DNA from 4 places in the Paenibacillus sp. FSL W8-0194 genome. Region 3 is predicted to be linked to each of the others. Evidence: predicted binding sites of a transcription regulator. Region 3 holds the regulator's gene; each other region holds the start of a gene.

Region 1 (5,535 bases), 2.2 Mb from region 3:
ATCATCGTTGCGGCGACGAACCGTGCGGATATTCTCGACCCTGCGCTCTTGCGTCCGGGACGTTTTGACCGTCAAATCACGGTCGACCGTCCGGACGTGAAGGGCCGCGAAGCGGTGCTGAAAGTCCATGCACGCAATAAGCCGCTCACGAAAGACGTTAAGCTTGACGTGGTAGCGAAACGCACGACCGGCTTTACCGGCGCCGAGCTGGAAAACCTGATGAACGAGGCTGCCCTGCTTGCGGCACGCCGCAACCGGAAGGATATTTCCATGCGCGAGGTCGACGAAGCGATCGACCGCGTCATTGTCGGTACGGAAAAACGCAGCCGCGTGATCAGCGAACGCGAGAAGCGAATCGTCGCTTATCACGAAGCGGGCCATACCATTGTCGGCTACTTCCTGGAAAACGCCGATATGGTGCATAAAGTAACGATCATTCCTCGCGGCCGTGCCGGCGGATACGTCATCATGATGCCGAAGGAAGACCGCATGCTCGTCACGAAGCAGGAATTGCTGGATAAAGTGACAGGCCTTCTCGGCGGCCGCGTATCCGAGGAACTCTTTATCGGGGAAATCGGAACGGGCGCTTACAGCGACTTCCAGCAGGCGACCAACATCGTCCGCAGCATGATCATGGAATACGGCATGAGCGAGAAGCTTGGACCGCTGCAATTCGGTTCGTCCCAAGGCCAAGTATTCCTTGGCCGCGATCTTGGACACGAGCAAAATTACAGTGATTCCATCGCTTATGAAATCGATCAGGAAATGCAGCGCATGACCAACGAATGTTATCAGCGTTGTAAAGATTTGTTGACCAAACACGCCAAAGAGGTTCATCTCATCGCGAATACGCTGCTTGAGAAAGAAACCCTGGAGCTGGAGCAAATCAAAGAGCTGATCGAACAAGGATACCTGTCGGAAGACGGACCGCGTGACGGTGAAAACGGAGGTTCCTCCGAAAGCGGCGCGCCCGTAATCGACGAGATCGGCGACGTTCGCGTTCGCATTCAAGGCAAAGAGGACAATGCCGACTTGCCGACGAATGAGATTCCGAACGATGCTCCGAAGAGCTCTTCGGACATTCCGAACGATCCGACGAACCCGCCGGCAGACGATCCGAATAACGGAGGCACGCCTCCAGGTACGAAAGCGTAAACCCAGCAGGACATACAAAACCCGGAAGACGACGGCAATCGTCTTCCGGGTTTTTTTGTTTTTTAGCAGCTTTACCCCAATGAGTACGGAACCGTCGATCACAGCGTATGTCCTGAGCATGAGGTTGTTTTCGTTTTGCGTGAAGGAGCCTGAGCCAAGCATCATGAAAAATTTTTATTTTTTCAATCAAGCTTTTTTGCTGTGAAGGGATGCACGAAACATGCGCCCTATAAGGATTTTTTGGCCGGATGGACCTGTTTATGCCGAACTTCCCGCCCAATTGACAGCCCGTGAAACCTTGTGTACATTAGTTGATAACTGAAAAACCTCGAGGCTTAGACACCTAACTTTGAGAGAATTTTCACAATATCATGGATCATGTGATGACCTTATTAAAGGAGTGGGTTTCTGGTGGAAGCTCTGGCGCTGCAGCATAAAGAGGAGCAAAAACGGGAATTGACCGAGAAGCTGATGCAGCTCAAAAAAGAAAGAAACGCAATTATTTTGGCTCACTATTATCAACGGGACGAAATTCAGGAGGTTGCCGATTTCCGCGGCGATTCCTTTTTGCTTGCGCAGAAAGCCGCGCAAACGGATGCGGAGACGATCGTTTTTTGCGGCGTGCATTTCATGGGGGAAAGCGCCAAAATTTTGGCTCCGAACAAGACGGTTTTGATTCCGGACGAACGCGCAGGCTGCCCGATGGCCGACATGGTGAACGTGGATGGGCTCCGCAAGCTGAAAGCCCAACATCCGAACGCCAAAGTCGTTACATATATCAACTCCTCCGCCGACGTGAAAGCGGAAACGGACATTTGCTGCACGTCTTCCAATGCGGTGAAGGTGATCCAATCGCTGGATTGCGACGAGATCATCTGGGTGCCGGACAAAAACCTCGGCCATTACGTACAGCAGCATACCGACAAAAAAATGATCATTTGGGAAGGTTACTGCAATACGCATGACATGCTGACCGTAAAAGACGTTGTGGAAATGAAAGCCAAACATCCGAACGCCCAGTTCGTCGTGCATCCGGAATGCCGTCCTGAAGTGGTTGCGATGGGAGATTTCGTAGGCAGCACGACGGCGATCATCGATTACTGCAAAAAGTCGGATTGCCAGGAGTTTATCGTCGGAACCGAAGACGGCACGGGCTACCAGCTTCGCATGGACAGTCCGCACAAGACCTTCCATTTTGCGACCAAATATTTGGTATGTCCGAACATGAAGGTAAACAATCTTAAAAAATTGGTGAAGTGCCTTGAAACGATGAAGCCGCAAATTTACGTACCGCCGGCCGTCGCAGACAAGGCCCGGATTTCTTTAGAGCGCATGTTACAAGTACAGTAGCATGCGCTACTCTTTCTCTAAGACAGGTGAATGATGCAATGATTCCTCAGTATTTGGTTGATTTTGACCTGCAGTCCTTACCTTGCGTGGAAACCGATGTCATCGTGGTCGGCTCCGGCATTGCGGGCTTGTATACGGCCATTGAGGCGGGGAAAGACCTGAACGTGCTTATGATTACGAAAAACGCCCTTCTGGAGAGCAATACCCGCTATGCGCAAGGCGGAATCGCCGCCGTGACTTCGGAAGACGACTCTCCGGCTTACCATCGTGAGGATACGCTGATGGCAGGCGCGGGGTTATGCTCGTCGGCCGCGGTTGATATTCTCGTGAATGAGGGGCCTGAAGGCGTCAAAGAGCTGATCCGGCTGGGCACGGCCTTCGACGAGATCGACGGGGAGCTTGCGTTGACGCAGGAGGGCGCCCACAGCCGCCGCCGGATTTTGCATGCCAACGGCGACGCGACGGGTTTTGAGATCGTTAGGGCGCTGGCGGCGCAGGTACGGGGCCATGAACGCGTCCAAGTATGGGAGCATCATTTTGTGATCGACGTCATAACGACCGGAAACGAATGCGTCGGGGCGCTCGTGCAGCGTCCCGACGGCCAGAGAGTGTATGTCAAGGCGGCGGCTACCACTCTGTGCACGGGTGGGGCCGGACAGCTTTATCGCTATACGACGAATCCAGAGGTGGCTACCGCGGACGGAATTGCCATCGCTTACCGGGCGGGCGCGCAAATCCGCGACATGGAATTCCTCCAGTTTCATCCGACCGCGCTTTGTTACCCTGGTGCCCCGCGTTTCCTTATTTCCGAGGCGGTGCGGGGGGAAGGGGCCGTGCTGCGCAACATCAAGGGCGAACGCTTCATGGAAAAATACCACGAGCTGCTTGAGCTGGCGCCGCGGGACATCGTGGCCCGGGCCATCCTTAGCGAGATGGAGGAAACGAAGGCGACCTTCGTGTATTTGGATATTACGCACGAACCGCAGGGCGTTATCAAGCACCGTTTTCCTACCATTTACGAAACCTGCATGAACTATGGCCTGGATATGGCAACGGATTGGATTCCCGTCGCTCCGGCTGCGCATTATATGATGGGCGGCGTCAAAACGGACCTGAACGGGGAAAGCAGCGTAGCCAGGTTGTTCGCCTGCGGGGAAGTCTCTTCGACCGGCGTGCATGGGGCCAATCGATTGGCGAGCAACTCGCTCTCCGAAGCGATCGTGTTCGGCAGACGGATCGTAAACCGGATTCGCGCTTTGGCCCCCGTGGTCGGTTCAATCGACTTGTCCCATCAGCTGGAGGGCCGGACCGGCGCTCCCAAGCAGGCGGTCATCGAACGGCGGCTCAAGCTGCAGAAGGTGATGGTGCGGTATGCCGGACTGCGGCGCACCGGAACGATGCTCCGCAAAGGGATGGAGGAGCTGCAGCGGCAGCTGCCGATTTTCCAGTCGGAGCTTACGAAGAAAGAGGAGTTCGAATTCGCCAACATGCTGACCAGCAGCATGCTGGTAACCCGGGCCGCGCTCGAACGAACGGAAAGCCGGGGCGCCCATTACAGGGAAGATTACCCTCAAAGAGACGACGCCGTGTGGCGCAAACATCTGCTGCAGCGGCGCGAAGATGAAATGATGGAGGAATTCAGCGATGATGTTTAACGGATATAACGAAGGTTTGGTGGAATCCATCCGTTTATGGTTGAAGGAGGACGTCGGATCCGGCGATGTGACGACGATGGCCACCATTCCCCCGGGCCACGAGTCCAAGGGCATCATTCATGCCAAGGAGGACGGCGTCGTGGCCGGCATTCCGGTTGCGGAGCTGGTGTTTCAAGTGGTGGATCCCGGACTGTCGTTTACGCCTTGCGTAAAGGACGGAGACCGGGTTACGAAGGGGACCGTGCTGGCTGTCGTCGAAGGGAGCACGCACCATATTTTGACGGGGGAACGGCTTGCGCTGAATCTTTTGCAGCGTCTCTCCGGCATCGCCACCCGGACCCGCATGTTCGTGGATAAGCTTGAAGGTTTGCCTGCCCGGCTCGTCGATACGCGCAAAACGACGCCGGGTCACCGCATGCTGGAGAAATATGCCGTGCGGGTCGGGGGCGGCGCCAATCACCGTTTTGGGCTGTATGACGCCGTCATGATTAAGGACAACCATATTAAAGGAGCGGGCGGAATTCGCCTGGCGGTTGAACGGGCTCGCACCCATATTCCCCACACAATGACCATTGAGGTGGAAACGGAGTCGCTGGAGCAGGTAGAGGAGGCTTTGGAGGCCGGGGCGGACATCATCATGCTGGACAACATGGACAAAGCAATGATGAGAGAGGCGGTCAGACGGATCAAAACGAAGGCGCCGCATGTCCGCGTCGAGGCTTCCGGCAACGTTTCGCTGCAAACGGTCAAAGAAATTGCCGAGTGCGGGGTTGACGTCATATCCGTGGGGCGGTTAACCTATTCTTTTGAGAGTCTTGACATCAGTCTGGATCTCAATGCTGTAAAATAAAGGAGGGATCGTCCCCATGATCCTTGTCATCGACATCGGGAATACCAACATTGTACTGGGCATCTATAGAGGGCGAGAGCTTCTTCACCACTTTCGTCTGAGCACCATCCGTCAATCGACATCGGATGAATACGGCGTATGGTTTCACAATTTGTTCCATATGTCAGGGATTAACGTTTCGGACATTGAGGGCGTCATCATGTCCTCCGTCGTTCCGCCGATGGTTCATGTGATCGACCAGACATGCCGTAAATATATTCGCAAACACCCGCTTATGGTCGGACCGGGCATTAAAACAGGCTTGAATTTGCGCAACGAAAACCCGCGCGAGGTCGGCGCGGACCGGATCGTGAATGCGGTGGCCGCGGTCGAGCTGTACAAAGGGCCGCTGGTCGTGGTCGACTTTGGGACGGCAACGACGTTTGACTGCGTCGACGAAAAAGGGGATTATCTCGGAGGCGCCATCGTGCCGGGCATCGGCATTTCGACGGAGGCTTTGGTCGAACGGGCGTCCAAGCTTCCGCG
Region 2 (5,535 bases), 2.6 Mb from region 3:
ATCATCGAATCGCCCACTTGCATGTATGAAGATTTCAAAAATACATAAAGCAACACTAAAGGGAGTGATACGAATTGATTGAAACGGCGGGAAATCGGCAGGAGCCGGTCATATCGATCCGCAATCTGGAAATGAGTTATGGAAGCAAGCCGATTCTGCAGGGCATCGACCTGGACGTGCACAAGGGGCAAATCATCGGTTATATCGGCCCGAACGGCGCGGGCAAAAGCACGACGGTCAAAATCATGCTCGGCCTGGTCGAGGGGTACCGGGGCGAGGTGCGTATTTTCGGCAGGGACATCGCGGACGGGGACATCGAATACAAGCGGCGTATCGGTTATGTGCCGGAGGTGGCGGAGCTGTACGACAGCTTGACCGCACAGGAGTACTTGGTGTTTGTCGGGGAGCTGTACGGGCTTGCGCAGCGGAAGGCGGATCATAAAGCGAGACGGCTGATGGCCAAATTCGGGCTCGAGGAGGTTTATTTCGACCGGATTTCCTCGTACAGCAAAGGGATGCGGCAGAAAGTGCTTCTCATCTCCAGCCTGCTGCATAACCCGGACATCCTGTTCCTCGACGAGCCGCTGAGCGGGCTGGACGCCAACAGCGTCATGATCGTAAAAGAGATTTTGGCGGCGCTGGCGGCCGAAGGCAAAACGATTTTTTATTCCTCGCATATTATGGACGTCGTCGAGAAGATCAGCAGCCGCATTTTGCTGCTTAACGGGGGGCAGATCGTCGCCGACGGCAGCTTCGAGGAGCTGCGGGAGCAGTCGCATGAACGGTCGTTGGAGCAAATTTTTAATGATTTGACCGGATTTCACGAATACAAGGATGTGGCGTCTTCGTTCGTGTCGATCGTTCAGGAGGTGTAGCGGATGGGTAGCGTGAAATGGCTGCGAATTCTGGATCCGCTGCGAGAGCTGTTTGAAAGATCGGGAGTCGACTACGAAATGATGCGCCGCATTTTGGAGGTCAAGCTGTTGATGGACGGCCGCAGGGTGCCGACGCTTATTCAGAAATCCTCCAAAACGGCTGACCCTGACAAGCAGTCCAACCAATTTATCAAGTCGCTGTGGATTTACGTCATTATCAGTGTCATCTTGGTGCCGTTTGTCGTCATGAAGACGAATTACATGTTTCAGATGGGCCTGGTGTTCGGCATCCTAATGTTCATGATCACGACATCCATGATCTCTGACTTTTCATCCGTAATGCTGGACGTGCGCGACCGGAACATTTTGTTTTCCAAGCCGGTGCAGCGCCGAACGATCAGTATGGCGAAGATGCTGCACGTGATGATTTACCTGCTGCTGTTGACCGGATCGTTGACCGTGGTGCCGCTTTTGGTCGGTTTATTTAGGCAGGGCGTCTTGTTTTTTCTACTTTTCCTTGTGGAAATCGTGCTGATGGACTTTTTTATCGTCGCGCTGACGGCGGCGCTTTACTGGCTTGTACTGCGTTTTTTCGACGGGGAGAAGCTGAAGGACATCATCAATTACGTTCAGATCGGGCTGACCATCGTCATGACGGTGGGCTATCAGTTTATCTCCAGATTGTTTAACTTCATCGATCTGAAGGTCGCATTTAGGCCGCAATGGTGGGAGATATTCATATTTCCGGCTTGGTTCGCCTCCCCGTTCGAATGGCTGCTTGGCGAAGGGAAGTCGCCGCTGGTTATCGTCTTTTCCATTCTTTCGGTCGTCGGGACATTGGCTGCCTGGGGGTTGTATTCGCTGTTGATGCCTTCATTCGAACGGAATTTGCAGAAGCTCGTCAGCCATCACGGGCGGGGCAAGTCGGGAGGTTTCCGCCTGCAGGAAGGTCTGGGCAAGCTCTTTTGCCGGGGGCAGCTCGAAAGGCTCTTTTTCCGCTTTTCCTGGGACATGATGGGCCGGGAACGGGACTTTAAACTCAAGGTGTATCCGCAGCTTGGCTTTTCGATCGTCTTTCCGTTCATTTTCATGTTCAACATGCTGCGTTCGGAAGGCGGTTTTGCCGCCATGAGGACGGGCAAAGGGTTCCTGTTCCTGTACTTCTGCGCGCTGATGATCCCGAGCATCATCATGATGCTCAAATATTCGGGCAACTATAAAGGGGCTTGGATCTACCAAACCGCGCCGCTGACGGATACCGCGCCCGTCTACAAAGGCGCGCTGAAAGCCATGATCGTCCGGCTGTTTGCTCCGGTGTTTATTTTGCAGGCCGTCATCTTTCTGATTATTTTCGGCGCGAGGATTATTCCGGAACTCATCGTCATTCTGCTCGGGGTGCTGCTTTACGCGGTCGTCAGCTTTATGGCGCTGGAGAAGGGACTGCCGTTTTCGCAGCCGTTTCAAGGCTCGCAATCCGGCAGCGGGTTCGTCATTTTTGGGCTTTTAGTGCTGCTCGGCGTCTTCGCGGGTGCGCATTTTGGCTTTACATTTTTACCTTACGGCGAGTATTTATATATGCTGCTTCTGCTCGTTCTGAATCTCCTGGCTTGGAAGCTGGCTTTCCGCGAGCTGCCTGCGTCTTAAGTACCTGAATAGGTAAAATTACCCGTTCTTGCTCCAGCGAAAAAAATTTGCACTTTCCTGCCTATATTTCACACTTTGATTATGGTACAAAGAAGTAGTACATTAATAGATGAAATCATAAGGAGGTTTCTGAATTAATGTTCTATGAAGACAATGAGAACCTGACCATCATGACCTACACCTTGAATAGTGGCATTAAAGGAACTGTACCTTTATCGAATAAGCAAATTCAGGAATGGATCGAGTGCTATCGCACCGATGCGAAATTCATTACAGCTATTGGCAAGGAGTTTTTCGGCCTTAATCCAGAGCTGGTCGCGGATTTCAAAGTGCATAACCGTTTCTCCAACTACGCCGAAGTCATCAAGCCCGTAGGCAACCGCCCCACGGAATCGGATAATACCGATCAGCTGTCCAAAGCGTATGAAGAGAACCGCGTGTACTTCAAAGTCGACTGCAAATGCGGCACGACTTACACGACCTATTCCCAGTACTACACGACCAAATGGTATTGTTCCAAATGCAACGAGATCGTGTTTTTGGACAAGAAGAAGGGCAAAGTGGCTACGGACAAAGGCGATGCCTGGTACATGACGAACAAGTATTACGTAGCAAGAGACTAGCAGGAATTTGCGCGAAACGCCCGCCGTCCGGGCGAGAAGATATAGAGGAAATCCGAACCATTAAGGGACTGCTTTCGGGCCGCGTGCGGCTTGGAACGGTCCCTTTTGTTTGGGGCGATGCCTAAAATTTTTAATATTTTGTGACATAATTCACATAAGTGGGCTTTTGGACCTAAGATTGTGACATTTATCACATTTAGAATCCCGATGCTCTGCCAGAATACAGGAAGAAGGGGATTTTGCAGCCCGGAAGCGCGAAAGCCGGGTTTTGCAAAATGCCGAGGAAAACAAAAGGATGGGGTATTCGAATCCATCGCCCAAGGGTTCTAACTTGAAAACTATGAGAAAGAGGGAAGAACAATGGACGTAATTATGCTGTCGCGGATTCAGTTTGCGGCGACGACGATTTTTCACTTTTTCTTCGTGCCCGTGTCCATCGGCCTGGCGTTTACGATCGCCATCATGGAGACGATGTACGTCGTCAAAGGCAAAGAAGAGTACAAACGGATGGCGAAGTTCTGGGGCAAGCTGTTCCTGATCAACTTCGCGATCGGAGTCGTGACGGGCATTCTGCAGGAATTCCAGTTCGGCATGAACTGGTCGGCGTATTCCCGGTTCGTCGGCGACGTATTTGGCGCTCCGCTGGCGGTAGAGGCGCTGCTTGCCTTTTTTATGGAATCGACGTTTATCGGACTTTGGATCTTCGGCTGGGAACGGCTTTCGAAAAAAGTGCATGCGCTGTGCATCTGGCTGGTTGCCATCGGGACGATTCTGTCCGCGTTTTGGATTTTGGCGGCGAACTCTTTCATGCAGCGTCCCGTCGGTTTTACGATCAACAACGGCCGGGCCGAAATGAACGACTTTTTGGCGCTGATCACGAACGGCCAGCTGCTGCTGGAGTTCCCGCATACGATATTGGCCGCGTTTATGACGGGCGCATTCCTCATTGCCGGGGTCAGCGCGTATAAGCTGCTCAAGAAACAAGACGTGCCGTTCTTCAAAAAATCGTTTGTGATCGCCACCGTCATCGGGCTTGTTTCCTCGATCGGCGTGGCGCTTGTCGGTCACCAGCAGGCCCAATATCTGGTCAAAACCCAACCGATGAAAATGGCTGCAACCGAAGCGCTTTGGGAAAACAGCGGCGACCCGGCGCCGTGGACGGTGACGGCGTTCATCGATACGGAAAACCAGCGAAATACCGGGGAGTTCCAGATCCCTTACCTGCTCAGCTTTTTGTCTTACAGCAAGTTTTCGGGCGAAGTGCAGGGCATGAAAGAGCTTCAAGCACAGTATGAGCAGCAATACGGCCCAGGCGATTATATTCCTCCGGTGCGCACGACCTTCTGGAGCTTCCGGATCATGGTGGCGAGCGGTACGCTGCTCATTCTGCTCAGCATGTACGGGGTATACTTGGCCGCGCGCAAAAGATTGGAAAACGGCAACAAATGGTTTATGCGCCTGATGGTTTTTGCGATTTCGCTGCCGATCATCGCCAATACGTCGGGCTGGATCATGACGGAAATCGGACGCCAGCCATGGACCGTGTTCGGACTGATGACGACCGCCGACGGCGTGTCCCCGAGCGTGACCGCGGGTCAAGTGCTGTTTTCGTTGATCGCCTTCGTAGCCATTTATGCCATACTGGCCGTCGTGATGGCCTACCTGTTTATCCGCGTCATCCAAAAGGGACCGTATGCCGCCGAAACGCAGGCGGAAACGTCCAGCGATCCATTCGATAAGGAGGAATACCGCCATGCTATCTCTTAATGAGCTGTGGTTCGTGCTCGTCGCGGTGCTGTTTACGGGGTTCTTTTTCCTCGAAGGTTTTGATTTCGGCATCGGGATGTCGACGGGCATTTTGGCGAAAACCGATACCGAACGCCGGGTGCTGATCAATTCCATCGGCCCGTTCTGGGATGCCAACGAGGTGTGGCTACTGACGGCCGGAGGCGCGATGTTCGCGGCATTTCCGAACTGGTACGCCACGTTGTTCAGCGGGTTTTACACGCCGCTGGTGCTGCTGTTGCTTGCGCTCATCGGGCGGGGGGTCGCCTTTGAATACCGGGGCAAGGTGGAAAAGGCGTCCTGGAAAAAAACATGGGATATCGTCATCCTGCTCGGCAGCCTGCTGCCGCCGCTTCTGCTGGGCGTCGTGTTCGCCGATTTGATTCAAGGCTTGCCGATCGACCGGGCGATGGAAATGAAAGCTTCGTTTTTCGGCGATATCGTCAACTTCTATTCCGTGGTCGGCGGCCTGACGATGGTGGTGCTTTGCCTTGTGCACGGCCTGCTGTTTGCGACGCTGCGGGTGACGGGCGACCTTCAGGCCCGCGCGCGCCGCATGGCCCGCAGCCTGATGGTTCCGCTTGCGGTACTCGTTGTCGCGTTCTTTA
Region 3 (5,535 bases):
ACTCAGGGATTTGCCTCTCATCACGCTGCAGCGGCTCACCGAACTGTTTGCCGACGAAGACAGCGATTTGGGATGGTTTTTTGACGGCCTGTGCCAGGAAAAGGAACAGGAGCCGATTCAGGACCTGAACAGCCATACATTTTACCGTCAGTTTGCGTTAGCCGTCGAAGACTGGACGGAAATGAAACCGCCGCGGGACGAAACGGACGACAACCCTCTCGCCGGGGTGGAGTTCAAGGAATATTTGGGCGAAATTCAGAAGCGTCTTAAGGCTATTATGCCCCAATACGAGGAGCGCGAACCGCAGACGATCATGTTCGATCAGGTGATGAACGCGCTGAACGAGGACAAGCATTTGTTGATCGAGGCGGGAACGGGTACCGGCAAATCGCTGGGATACCTTATTCCTTCCATTTACCAAAGCGTCAAGCAGCAGCAAAAGGTGATGATCAGCACGCACACGATCAACCTTCAGGAGCAGCTGCGGGAGCGCGACGTGCCTTTGTTGACGCAGGTTGTGCCGTTCCCTTTCAAGGCGGCGGTCTTTAAGGGAAGACAACATTATTTGTGTTTGAGAAAATTTGAACATAAAATAAACAGAAGAGACTTTTTTAATCCCAAGGAAGATACGATTACCGCTGCGCAGATGATCGTATGGCTTGCGCAAACCGAAAACGGCGACGACGAGGAGCTGAATCTCGGGGGAAGGGGCGGCGACTTCTGGGAAACGGTGAGCAGCGATTCGGATTCCTGCCTGGGCCGAGCCTGCCCGTGGTTCCGCAAATGTTATTATCACCGCGCGAAACATGAGGCGGGCATCGCCGACGTCGTCATTACGAACCACTCCAAGCTGTTCACAGACGTTAAAGCGGGTCATCAGCTGCTGCCGTCCTATGAGCGCCTCGTCATTGACGAAGCCCACCATTTGGAGGATGTTGCCGGCAAACATCTGGGGCTGCACATGAAATATTTCAGCGTCGTCCACACCCTTACGCGTCTGTACAAAGATGCGCGGAGCGGACAGCTTATCGCCCTCCGCCAACAACTGCAGTCGTCCGGCCAGGAGCGGGCCGGCGACTGGATCGCGGCGATCGATCGCATCAGCGAAGATTTGGTCGACGTCAAGGAAACTTGGGACAAGCTCAGCGAATCCCTGTTCGCCCTGATGCCGGAAAGGAATGACGCCGCGCCGGGAGAATCCGGGCAATATGTGCTGAGGCTCCAGCCGTCGAAATGGCCGCAGGAATGGGAAACATTGAAGGCGATGGAGAACCAGATCCATGTGAAAATGAGCGAAATCGTCCGCCGCGGCGAAAAAATGCTGGCTGAATACAAGGAAAACGAAGACGATTACAGCGCGGACAGCCTGATAACGGATCTTAGCGGCCTGTTCAAGGACCTGGCTGCCGAACGGGACGATCTGCGGACGTTCATGAATCTGGACGATGCCACCGTCGTTTATTGGATGGAGGCAAGCAGCCATTTCCGCAGCAAATCGCTTCAGCTGTATGCGGTTCCGGTGGACGTCAGCAAACAGCTCAAGGAGTTGTTTTTCGATAAAAAGAAAAGCGTTATATTAACGTCGGCTACTTTGTCGGTGGACAAGTCCTTCCAATACATGATCGATAATCTGGGTCTGCAGGAAGACCAGGAGAGCGGCAGGCTGGTATCCGTGCAGCTTCCTTCCCCGTTCAAATACCGCGACCAGGCATTGCTGGTCATTCCGCGGGATTTCCCGAGCGTAAAAGGAAGCGTCGGCGATCCGGTGTTCGTGGACACCCTCGTGCGGTCCCTGGCCGACGCGGCGATCGCAACCCATGGCCGAATGCTGGTGCTGTTCACCTCGTACCGGATGCTCCGGCAGGTGCATGAACCGCTGAAAAACGCCCTTGCGGGCAGCGATATTACCGTGCTCGGCCAAGGCGTGGACAGCGGCAGCCGCACCAAGCTCATTCGCCGGTTTCAAGACAGCAGCGCTTCGGTGCTGCTCGGTACGAGCAGCTTCTGGGAGGGAGTCGATATCCCCGGCGAAGCGTTGACCTGCCTGGCGATCGTAAGGCTTCCGTTCCAGCCGCCGAATCACCCGCTGAACGAAGCGAAAGCCGAACTTTTGCAGCGCCAGAAGAAAAATCCGTTCATGAAGCTTTCCGTGCCGCAGGCGGTCATCCGCTTTAAGCAGGGCTTCGGCCGCTTGGTTCGTACGGCGAATGACCGCGGAATCGTCATCGTTTACGATACGCGCGTAATCGAGTCTTACTACGGGAAATATTTTCTCTATTCCTTGCCGGGGCCAAAGATGGAGCATATGAATACGGAAAAAATGGTTCCCCGTATATCTGAATGGCTTCAAGAAGGTTAAAACGACCCTTTTCATAGGATCGAACGATAGAAATTAAGCTGTTAAATAGGGGGAACATGCATGAAATCGGAGAAAATTTCCGAAGCGGTCGTCCGCAGATTGCCTGTATATTTACGTTATTTGAATGATTTGCACAAGCGGGAGGTAGCGACGGTCTCCTCCCAGGAGCTTGGCCAGCGACTGGACCTGAACCCGGCTCAAATCCGCAAGGATCTTGCGTATTTCGGGGATTTCGGCCGGAAAGGGATCGGATACGACGTTTCGTACCTGATCGAAAAAATCCGCCACATCCTGAACCTGGATCAGCAGATCAACGCGGTGCTGGTGGGCGCCGGCAACCTGGGACAGGCGCTTTCCAACTACAACTTTTACCTGCGCGAAAACATTAAAATCGTGGCGGTCTTTGACGAAAATCCGAAAAAAATCGGCAAAAAAATCAATACGCTGACGGTGCAGCCGATGGAAGAGATCACGGATACGATCAAAAACCGGAATATCCGGATCGGCATCATTACGGTGCCCGCCGTCGAGGCCCAGAACGTGGCCGACCAGCTTATTGGCGCCGGGATCGAGGCGATCCTGAACTTCGCGCCGACCATTCTGAAGGCGCCGGCCAACATCCGGATTCATGCGGCGGACTTTACGACCGACCTGCTGAGCTTGGCATATTATTTGGATAACGGAAAGGAAGGTTCTGCCGATGACGGAGAACAAGACAAAGAATAAATGGATCATTGCGAACGGCAGCTTTGCCGTGCCTGACAAAGACAAGCCCGTAATCCAGGGCTGCATGGTCATCGAAGGCGACCGCATTGCCTATATAGGGGAAGAAATGCCGGAGCTTGAAAACGAAGTTCCCGTATTCGACGGGACGCATCTGTTTTTTATGCCCGGATTGATCAATACGCACGGACATGCAGCGATGTCGCTGCTGCGGGGGTACGGGGACGACCTGGCCCTGCAAATTTGGCTGCAGGAGAAAATGTGGCCGATGGAAGCCAAGTTTACCTCCTCCGACGTCTATTGGGGAACGGCGCTGTCGGTGCTGGAAATGCTCAAGGGCGGGACGACGACCTTCCTGGACATGTATGACCATATGGACCAGGTCGCCAAGGTGACCGAAGAGTCGGGAATCCGCGCGTCCCTGATGCGGGGCGTCATCGGGTTATGCTCCGAGGACATTCAGCGTCACAAGCTGAACGAGGCGATCCAGTTCGCACGCGATTGGAACGGCAAGGCGGACGGCCGGATCACGACGATGATTTCGCCGCACGCGCCGTATACATGTCCTCCGGATTTCATCGAGAAATTCGTGCAGGCTGCGTTTGACCTGGATTTGCCGATGCATACCCATATGTCCGAAACGATTGCCGAGGTTGAGCAAAACGTTCGGGATTACGGCTTGCGTCCGGTCGCCCATTTGGAGAAGCTCGGCGTATTTTCAAGACCGTCCCTGGTCGCCCATGCCGTTCACTTGACCGATGAAGAAATCGGCATTTTGGCGCGCAACAACGTGGCCGTATCTCACAATCCGGGCAGCAACCTGAAGCTGGCGAGCGGCGTGGCCCGCGTGACGGATCTGCTCAAAGCGGGCGTAACGGTCTCGCTCGGCACCGACGGCGCGGCCAGCAACAACAATTTGGACATGTTCGAGGAAATGCGTCTTGCGGCGCTCATCCACAAAGGGGTGTCCGGCGACCCGACGGCGGTTCCGGCTTACGAGGCCTTGAAAATGGGAACGGTATACGGAGCGCAATCCCTTTTCCTGCAGGACGTCGGTACCCTTGCGCCGGGCATGAAAGCCGATTTTATCGCACTAAATACCGATCAAGCCCATTTTCTTCCGCATACCGATCTGATTTCCCACGCGATCTACTCGGCTAGCGGCAAAGACGTCGAACATGTGTGGGTGGACGGCAAGCAGATCGTGAAGCATGGCGCGTGCCTGACGATGGACGAAGAGCGCATCCGCCGGGAAGCCCAAGCCGCGTTCGAAGGTCTCTTGTCGCGGTAAGAACGGCCAAAGATAGGGGAACTTATGCTAAAGAACAAAAAGAAATGGATTTTTCTCGGCATCGTCGCGTTTCTGCTGATCGTGTTCGGGCTTTACCGTTATTACATATACGTAACGCAGGATATCCGCGCGCAAGAGACGGCGGCCATTCTGAAGGCCAAACAGGAGACAAGCCTCGTGAAGGTGACCGAAGCCCAAAAATCGGTATGGGATACGATCTGCTGGGCGATCGAAGGGTTGGACAAAGACAACCGTCCGATCATGGTGTGGGTGACGATGGACGAAAACGGCAAAGTGAAATCGGGCGAGGGCGCGGTGCATGAAGAGCTGCTCTCAAACGGCATGTCGGAAAATCAGATCAAGGAAAAAGCGACGAAGGAAATTCCGGACGTCAAAAAGCTGAAGGCCGTGCCCGGGATGTACAACGGCGAATACGCATGGCAGCTTTTTTACTGGTCCAAGGATCATTATTATTATCAATTCTACCGGTTCAGCGACGGCCAAAGCATCGGGGGACCGTTTACGCTGCCTAACCGGTAATCCGTCTAAACGCATTGATGCGAATCATTAGCTAATAAATGGAAAAGAACCTCATGAAAATGGGGTTCTTTGGCGTGCGCAGGATAATATTTTAAATACTTTCACACATTACCTTCGATTAAGTATATACGATGTGATATACTCTATATTGTGATTCAAAGATATACTCTCTGAAAATGGTGTGACCGTCGTGTTTAATGCAGATCGAAGAAGCTTGGAATGACCGTGTCTTAGAAGCTTTGTTTAAAGCTCCTTTGCCGCGGTTGTCTATTTTTCGTATGATATAGATAAGATAAGTTTTTTAGAATAAGAGAGGAGGACAACGTTTTGAAACTGCGTCCAATACCAATTGCGCTTACTGTTGTCATATCGGCGGCGGTGCTGTTCGGCGGATGGTTCGTTTATCGCCAGACGACGATGCAAGGGCCGCTGCAAAAAATCGTTCAAAATTATAAAGGCGTCAACAACGCCCAATTCGATATTACCCGCAATCAGATCAATCTGAAACTGGATTTGAAGCCTGACACGAACTTATCGGGACTTGTAAACCAAATTACGACCAAAGGAAAATCGGTGGTGGGCAACCGCAAGCTGAAATTCGATTTCGTGGACCATTCCTCCG
Region 4 (5,535 bases), 1.3 Mb from region 3:
TCTTACGACGGGGTCGCCGTCAAAGTTGAGCTGGATCGAAGCGACGACGCCAAAACGGTTTTTAAGTACCAAATCGACATTAAGGGATCCATCGATGAGGAAACCAAGGGGATTGTCTTCAGAAAAGTGATGAACTGTCCGGTTAAAAAACGTTGTCGAAGCAGCTGGAATTTATTCAGGAAAGCAGCTTCATTTGATCAATAAAGTTTAGAGGTCGCAAGGGTTGGTGGATGCGTACGGATTAAGCAGGCAGATCATTCCAGTCTATGTTAATGTAATCAGTGTTCGAATGGTTTGAATATCGGGTGTCTGAACAGGCAGTCGCCTAACTTTAAGGGGGAGAAAAATGGCTATTTATTTTGTGAGGCATGGCGCGGACGATGAAGGGTATCGCGGGGGATGGAGTCAAAGAGGACTGAATGTGGAAGGTTATAGGCAATCCGAAAAGCTGGGTTGTTATCTCAAGGATAACCAAAGCACTTATCAAATACATCGCATCGTGAGCAGTGACTTGCAACGGGCTTTGGATACCGCGAATGAGATTGCCAGGTTTCTGAATTTGACCGTTGAAAGCAACAACCAATGGAGAGAAACGAATAACGGCGTCATTGCCGGAATGCCTAATGAGATCGTTAATGAACGCTTCCCTGGGTTGTATTTCTCGAGTTTACGGATGGACGAAAAGTATCTCGGCGGTGAAAGTCCACTGGAGTTTTATTCGCGAATTCAAGAAACTTTCAAAGGGTTATGTGAAGAGCAATCATCCAAAAATCATCTTGAGAATGTCATTATTGTGACTCATGGCGGGGTGATCAATATCGTTTACCACATGCTAAAGGGATTGGAATGGACCAATAAAAATAAATCGTTCCCAGATTCAAATACAGGCATTCATAAAGTGGAGCATATCAATGGGCAATGGACGCTCACCTTAGAAAACTTTCTGGAGCATGTATAGTCTCTAGGGGGGAGCGCTTACGTTAATGCTCGCGCGCACGGAATGGATGGGGCCGTCCTTGGCCTGCATGGCGTGAAGTACATTTTTGTATTAAATAGTCCGGATCAGCATTTGAACGAGATGAAGAAAGTCATTTTGCCGCAAGGTAAAATCTGCTCGATCCTGCCGTTCGAACAGCCGGTTGATCTTGAAGCTTTTTTTGCAAAAAGCGTGACGCTGGTTTGGGAGCTGATGTTCACCCGTTCGATGTTCCAGACGGAGGATATGATCGAGCAGCACCGGCTGCTGAATGAGGTGTCCCATGGGGTGGATGCGGGGAAAATCCGAACAACCCTAAAAGAGCGGTTAACGCCCCTGAATCCGGATAACATGAAAGAAGCCTTCCGCAAAAGTCTGTCCGGCAGCATGCTCGGCAAGATCGTTTTGGAAGGATTTGAAGGCATGTAAACTTTGGCCGAAATACAGCTGAACTGTCGGGAGCCCTAACATTCCCCGCTAGCCCCGTCAAAGTGAGACTTTCCCCAGGGAACTTCAACGGTTTTCTGCAGCCTTTGGAAGGATGTTCTCTCCAAGCATTGGGGAGTTATTTCGAGGAATTTTGCAAAAAAGCAAAATCGTTCCCTATCATGGATGGCCGGAAAATGGGTTCTTATAGGCATAATTGCAATTATTTGGGAGAAAAATGTTATGGATGAAAATGGCTATATTTAGCTGAATATCACCATTTTTGGGGTTTGTAACCTTTTGCATATTGCTGGTACACTTCAAACAAGGTCTATGAAAAGAGGGATAAGAGAGTGCGGAAATAGAGTTGCGCGAGAAAAAATCCAAGCGAAAAGAGGTAGCACGATGAAAAAAACGGTGAAAAGTACGGCGGCTATTCTTTCTTTGACTCTCGGACTCAGCGGTTTTTTGCCAGTGGCGAATATCGCCAACCCTAGTGCGCACGCCAGCGATTATATCGGTTCGGGCTCCAGCAGCAGCGACGAGTACATTGTCCTTGGTTCTTATTACCTTTCCAAAGATCAAGTCAAACATATGGCCAGCGTGATGAGAGGAATGACAAGCGGCGGGGCAACCATCGCCGAAACCTTGATCGGTTTCCTGGGGGGCGGCGCGACAGTGGTCATGGCGGCTACGGCGCTTTCGGCCAATGCGCAGCTTCAGACCGAAGTTTTGTATGCGGCGGATCATAACATGCGGGTTCATGTCGTGATTAAGGATAAGAAAATGCATACTTCCTATTCGACTGTGGTTACGTATACCGCAGTAAAATAATAGATCGAACGTCAGCATGAACGATAACCATTCTTTTGCAAAAGCTTTTCAAGCTGTATTTCCGCAACTCTTGCATCTGCGTTTTCAGCGACCTGGAACAAAGATCTGATGCAGACATGATCCGATGTTAGTATCGCCAAGCGGCAGGATATGATTATCCTGTCGTTTTTCGTGTTTGGGATTTAGGAATTTATGAACCCGGGCTTTATACGGGTAACATAAACTATGATAGGGGATTTAGGCGGGAACGTAACGTACATCGCGGATCAGTTCGGATTCTTTTCCGATTTGAACAAAGGGGGCGGGATTATAATAAATGCCGATATCGATATCGGAGCCGGGATGATGCGTTCCCTTCGCTCTTGAACCGCCCAATACCAGGGCTTGCATGCCGTCGACTTGCTTTAGAACTTCTACGATGTTTGAAATGATCGCTTGCGCATCCATGTTTTTTCACTCCGCTTCCAAGTTTGACTTTATCTCATCATAAACGATTTGGCTCTTTAGCGAATAGGTAGTAGATCGTTTAAAAAATCTGGTCCGCCTCAGCCTCCCAATATTAAAAATTCCTCAAAATTTTTCTTTTCCCAAATTTGAACCTTACTTCCACGTCTATGATCTTTGTTACATCCAAATCCTTGAAAATCAGCTACGCTTAACATGTAATAGATTTCACAATGTTGCACAGGAGGCGTGGCAATGCGAAAAAGATTGGTGATGATTGGCAACGGAATGGCGGGAGCACGGTGCATCGAGGAGATCCTTCGCCGCGACCGCGAGCGCTATGATGTGACGATGATCGGAGACGAACCTTATCCGAACTACAACCGCATCATGTTGTCCCCTGTGCTGCAGGGCAAAACGACGTTCGAGGAAATTACGATCAACGATTGGGATTGGTATCAATCCAATGATATACATTTGCTGGCGAATGAGCGCGCGGTGGCGATCGACCGGGAAGCAAAACAAGTCACGACGGATCGGGGAAGCGTGGTGCCTTATGACGAGCTGATTATCGCGACGGGGTCCAGCGCGTTTATTCTGCCGGTACCGGGGCATACGCTCGACGGCGTGATCGGCTTCCGGACGATTAACGACACCAAAATGATGCTGGAAGCGGCCAAACGCTACAAAAAGGCGGTCGTTATCGGGGGCGGACTGTTGGGCCTAGAAGCGGCGCGCGGGCTGATGAACCAAGGGATGGACGTGCATGTCGTGCATTTGCTGCCGTACTTGATGGAGATGCAGCTGGACCCGGCAGCCGCGAAGCTGCTGCAGCGGGACTTGGAAGCCCAGGGCATGAAGTTCCTGATGGAGAAAAAAACGACGGAAATCTACGGCGACGGCCGGGTGCAAGGGCTGCGATTCGAAGACGGCACCAGCGTCGAATGCGACCTTGTCGTGATGGCCGTCGGCATCCGGCCGAACGTCGCGCTGGCGCGTGACGCGGGGCTGGCGGTGGGCCGGGGCATCCAGGTCAACGACGTCATGCAAACGTCGGACCCTTGCGTATATGCGGTCGGCGAATGCGCCGAGCACCGCGGCATCGCTTATGGATTGGTGGCGCCGCTGTATGAGCAGGGCGTTGTGCTTGCAGACCATCTGACAGGCCGGCCGACGGAAGGGTACCATGGCAGCGTGTTGTCGACGCAGTTGAAGGTGGCGGGCTGTGATCTGTTCAGCGGCGGTGAAATTCATGCCGACGAGCACACGAAGGCAATCGTGGTGCAGGACGAATTTGCCGGAGCCTATAAAAAGGTGTTGGTCCGTGACGGAAAGGTCGTCGGGGTCGTTCTCTATGGGGATGTTTCGGACGGCAACCGGCTGTTCAACATGCTGAAAAAAGGAAGCGATATTCAGGAATATACGAGCGCATCGGTGCTGCACAAAGCCGGGGATGACGGCGGACTGGACGTGGCGGCGATCAGCGCGGACGAGACGATCTGCGGATGCAACGGCGTGACGAAAGGAAGAATCGTCGGCGCGATCCTCGAACATGGATTAACGACCTTCGACGAAGTCAAATCTTTGACGAAAGCCGGCGGCTCGTGCGGCAAATGCCGCGGCATGGTCGAAGCGATCCTCGCGCATACGCTCGGCGACAAATTCGATGCATCGGCGCAAAAAGCGGCCGGCATGTGCGGCTGCACCACGCTTTCCCGCGACGAGGTCGTCGCCGCGATCAAGGAGAAAGGGCTGCAGTCGCCAAGGGAAGTGCGCATCGTGCTTGGGTTTGCGCATGAGGAAGGCTGCTCCAAATGCCGTCCGGCGTTGAACTACTACTTGCGGATGCTGCGTCCCGAGACGTATGCCGACGACAAGGCTTCCCGGTACGTCAACGAGCGGATGGAAGGCAACATCCAGAAGGACGGCACCTTCTCCGTCATTCCGCGGATGTATGGCGGCACGACGACGCCGGAGGATCTGATCCGCATCGGCGAAGTGGCGAAAAAATACGAGGTGCCGCTGGTGAAAATCACGGGGGCCAGCCGCATTGGCCTGTACGGCGTGAAAAAAGAGGATGTCCCTAAAGTGTGGGAAGAGCTGGAGATGCGCTCGGGGTATGCCTACTCGAAATCGCTGCGGAACGTGAAGTCGTGCGTCGGCTCGAGATTTTGCCGCTTCGGCACGCAGGATTCGCTCGGGCTCGGCATTCGGCTAGAGCAGGAGATCGAGATGGTCGACACGCCGCACAAAATGAAAATGGGCGTCACCGGCTGCCCGCGGAATTGCGCCGAGGTGCTGACGAAGGATTTTGGCGTGGTGTGCGTAGAGAACGGATATCAGCTTTATTTCGGCGGCAACGGCGGCACCGAGGTCCGGGAATGCGACAGCCTGACGACGGTGGCAACGGAAGAGGATGTGATTCGTCTGGCCAAAGCCTACGTGCAGCTGTATCGGGAAACGGGCATCTACGGCGAACGCACGGCCCCTTGGGTGAACCGGATGGGCGCGGATTGGGTGCGCCAAATGCTGGCGGATGAAGCGGAAATCGAGATTTTGGTTGACCGGTTCGAGGCGGCAAAAAGAACCTACCGCGAAGCCTGGAAAGCCGCGCTCGACAACGAGGAACGCCGCAGCATGTACATGGTGGAAAAACCATAACGGGGAGGGAACCGCATGAGCGCTACAAAGGAACTGGTGAAAGTGATGAAGCTGGAGGACCTGAAGCCGCTGATCGGCAAGGAGGTTCAGGTGCGGGACGAAACGATCGCGTTATTCCGGCTGTCGAGCGGCGAGGTGCGCGCCGTAGGCAACCGGTGCCCGCACAAAAACGGGCCGCTGGCCGAGGGAATCGT

Evidence for each region. The regulator Rex, encoded in region 3, represses fermentation and respiration genes when NADH is low (regulators of the CRP and FNR family bind a similar motif). The targets are predictions, from matches to a motif close to TTGTGAAATATTTCACAA.
Region 1: a site for Rex is predicted at 1,505-1,522, ahead of nadA (quinolinate synthase NadA). Genes of this name have one in related genera too.
Region 2: a site for Rex is predicted at 3,281-3,298, ahead of MKY58_RS25935 (cytochrome ubiquinol oxidase subunit I). Genes of this name have one in related genera too.
Region 4: a site for Rex is predicted at 2,897-2,914, ahead of nirB (nitrite reductase large subunit NirB). Genes of this name have one in related genera too.

Annotation. Positions count from the first base shown of each region.
Region 1 covers NZ_CP150205.1:5,979,189-5,984,723, forward strand. Annotated here, with positions in the region: gene ftsH (ATP-dependent zinc metalloprotease FtsH) at 1-1,155, shown strand, start outside; gene nadA (quinolinate synthase NadA) at 1,567-2,505, shown strand; gene nadB (L-aspartate oxidase) at 2,544-4,160, shown strand; gene nadC (carboxylating nicotinate-nucleotide diphosphorylase) at 4,150-5,010, shown strand; gene MKY58_RS27630 (type III pantothenate kinase) at 5,027-5,535, shown strand, end outside.
Region 2 covers NZ_CP150205.1:5,611,220-5,616,754, reverse strand. Annotated here, with positions in the region: gene MKY58_RS25950 (ABC transporter ATP-binding protein) at 132-875, shown strand; gene MKY58_RS25945 (hypothetical protein) at 879-2,519, shown strand; gene MKY58_RS25940 (hypothetical protein) at 2,657-3,142, shown strand; gene MKY58_RS25935 (cytochrome ubiquinol oxidase subunit I) at 3,503-4,909, shown strand; gene cydB (cytochrome d ubiquinol oxidase subunit II) at 4,896-5,535, shown strand, end outside.
Region 3 covers NZ_CP150205.1:2,170,515-2,176,049, forward strand. Annotated here, with positions in the region: gene dinG (ATP-dependent DNA helicase DinG) at 1-2,359, shown strand, start outside; gene MKY58_RS09675 (redox-sensing transcriptional repressor Rex) at 2,420-3,085, shown strand; gene MKY58_RS09680 (amidohydrolase) at 3,060-4,373, shown strand; gene MKY58_RS09685 (DUF5590 domain-containing protein) at 4,398-4,913, shown strand; gene MKY58_RS09690 (hypothetical protein) at 5,241-5,535, shown strand, end outside.
Region 4 covers NZ_CP150205.1:853,129-858,663, forward strand. Annotated here, with positions in the region: gene MKY58_RS03685 (histidine phosphatase family protein) at 347-958, shown strand; gene MKY58_RS03690 (zinc-binding dehydrogenase) at 1,001-1,405, shown strand; gene MKY58_RS03695 (hypothetical protein) at 1,808-2,236, shown strand; gene MKY58_RS03700 (nucleotidyltransferase domain-containing protein) at 2,474-2,683, opposite strand; gene nirB (nitrite reductase large subunit NirB) at 2,936-5,341, shown strand; gene nirD (nitrite reductase small subunit NirD) at 5,357-5,535, shown strand, end outside.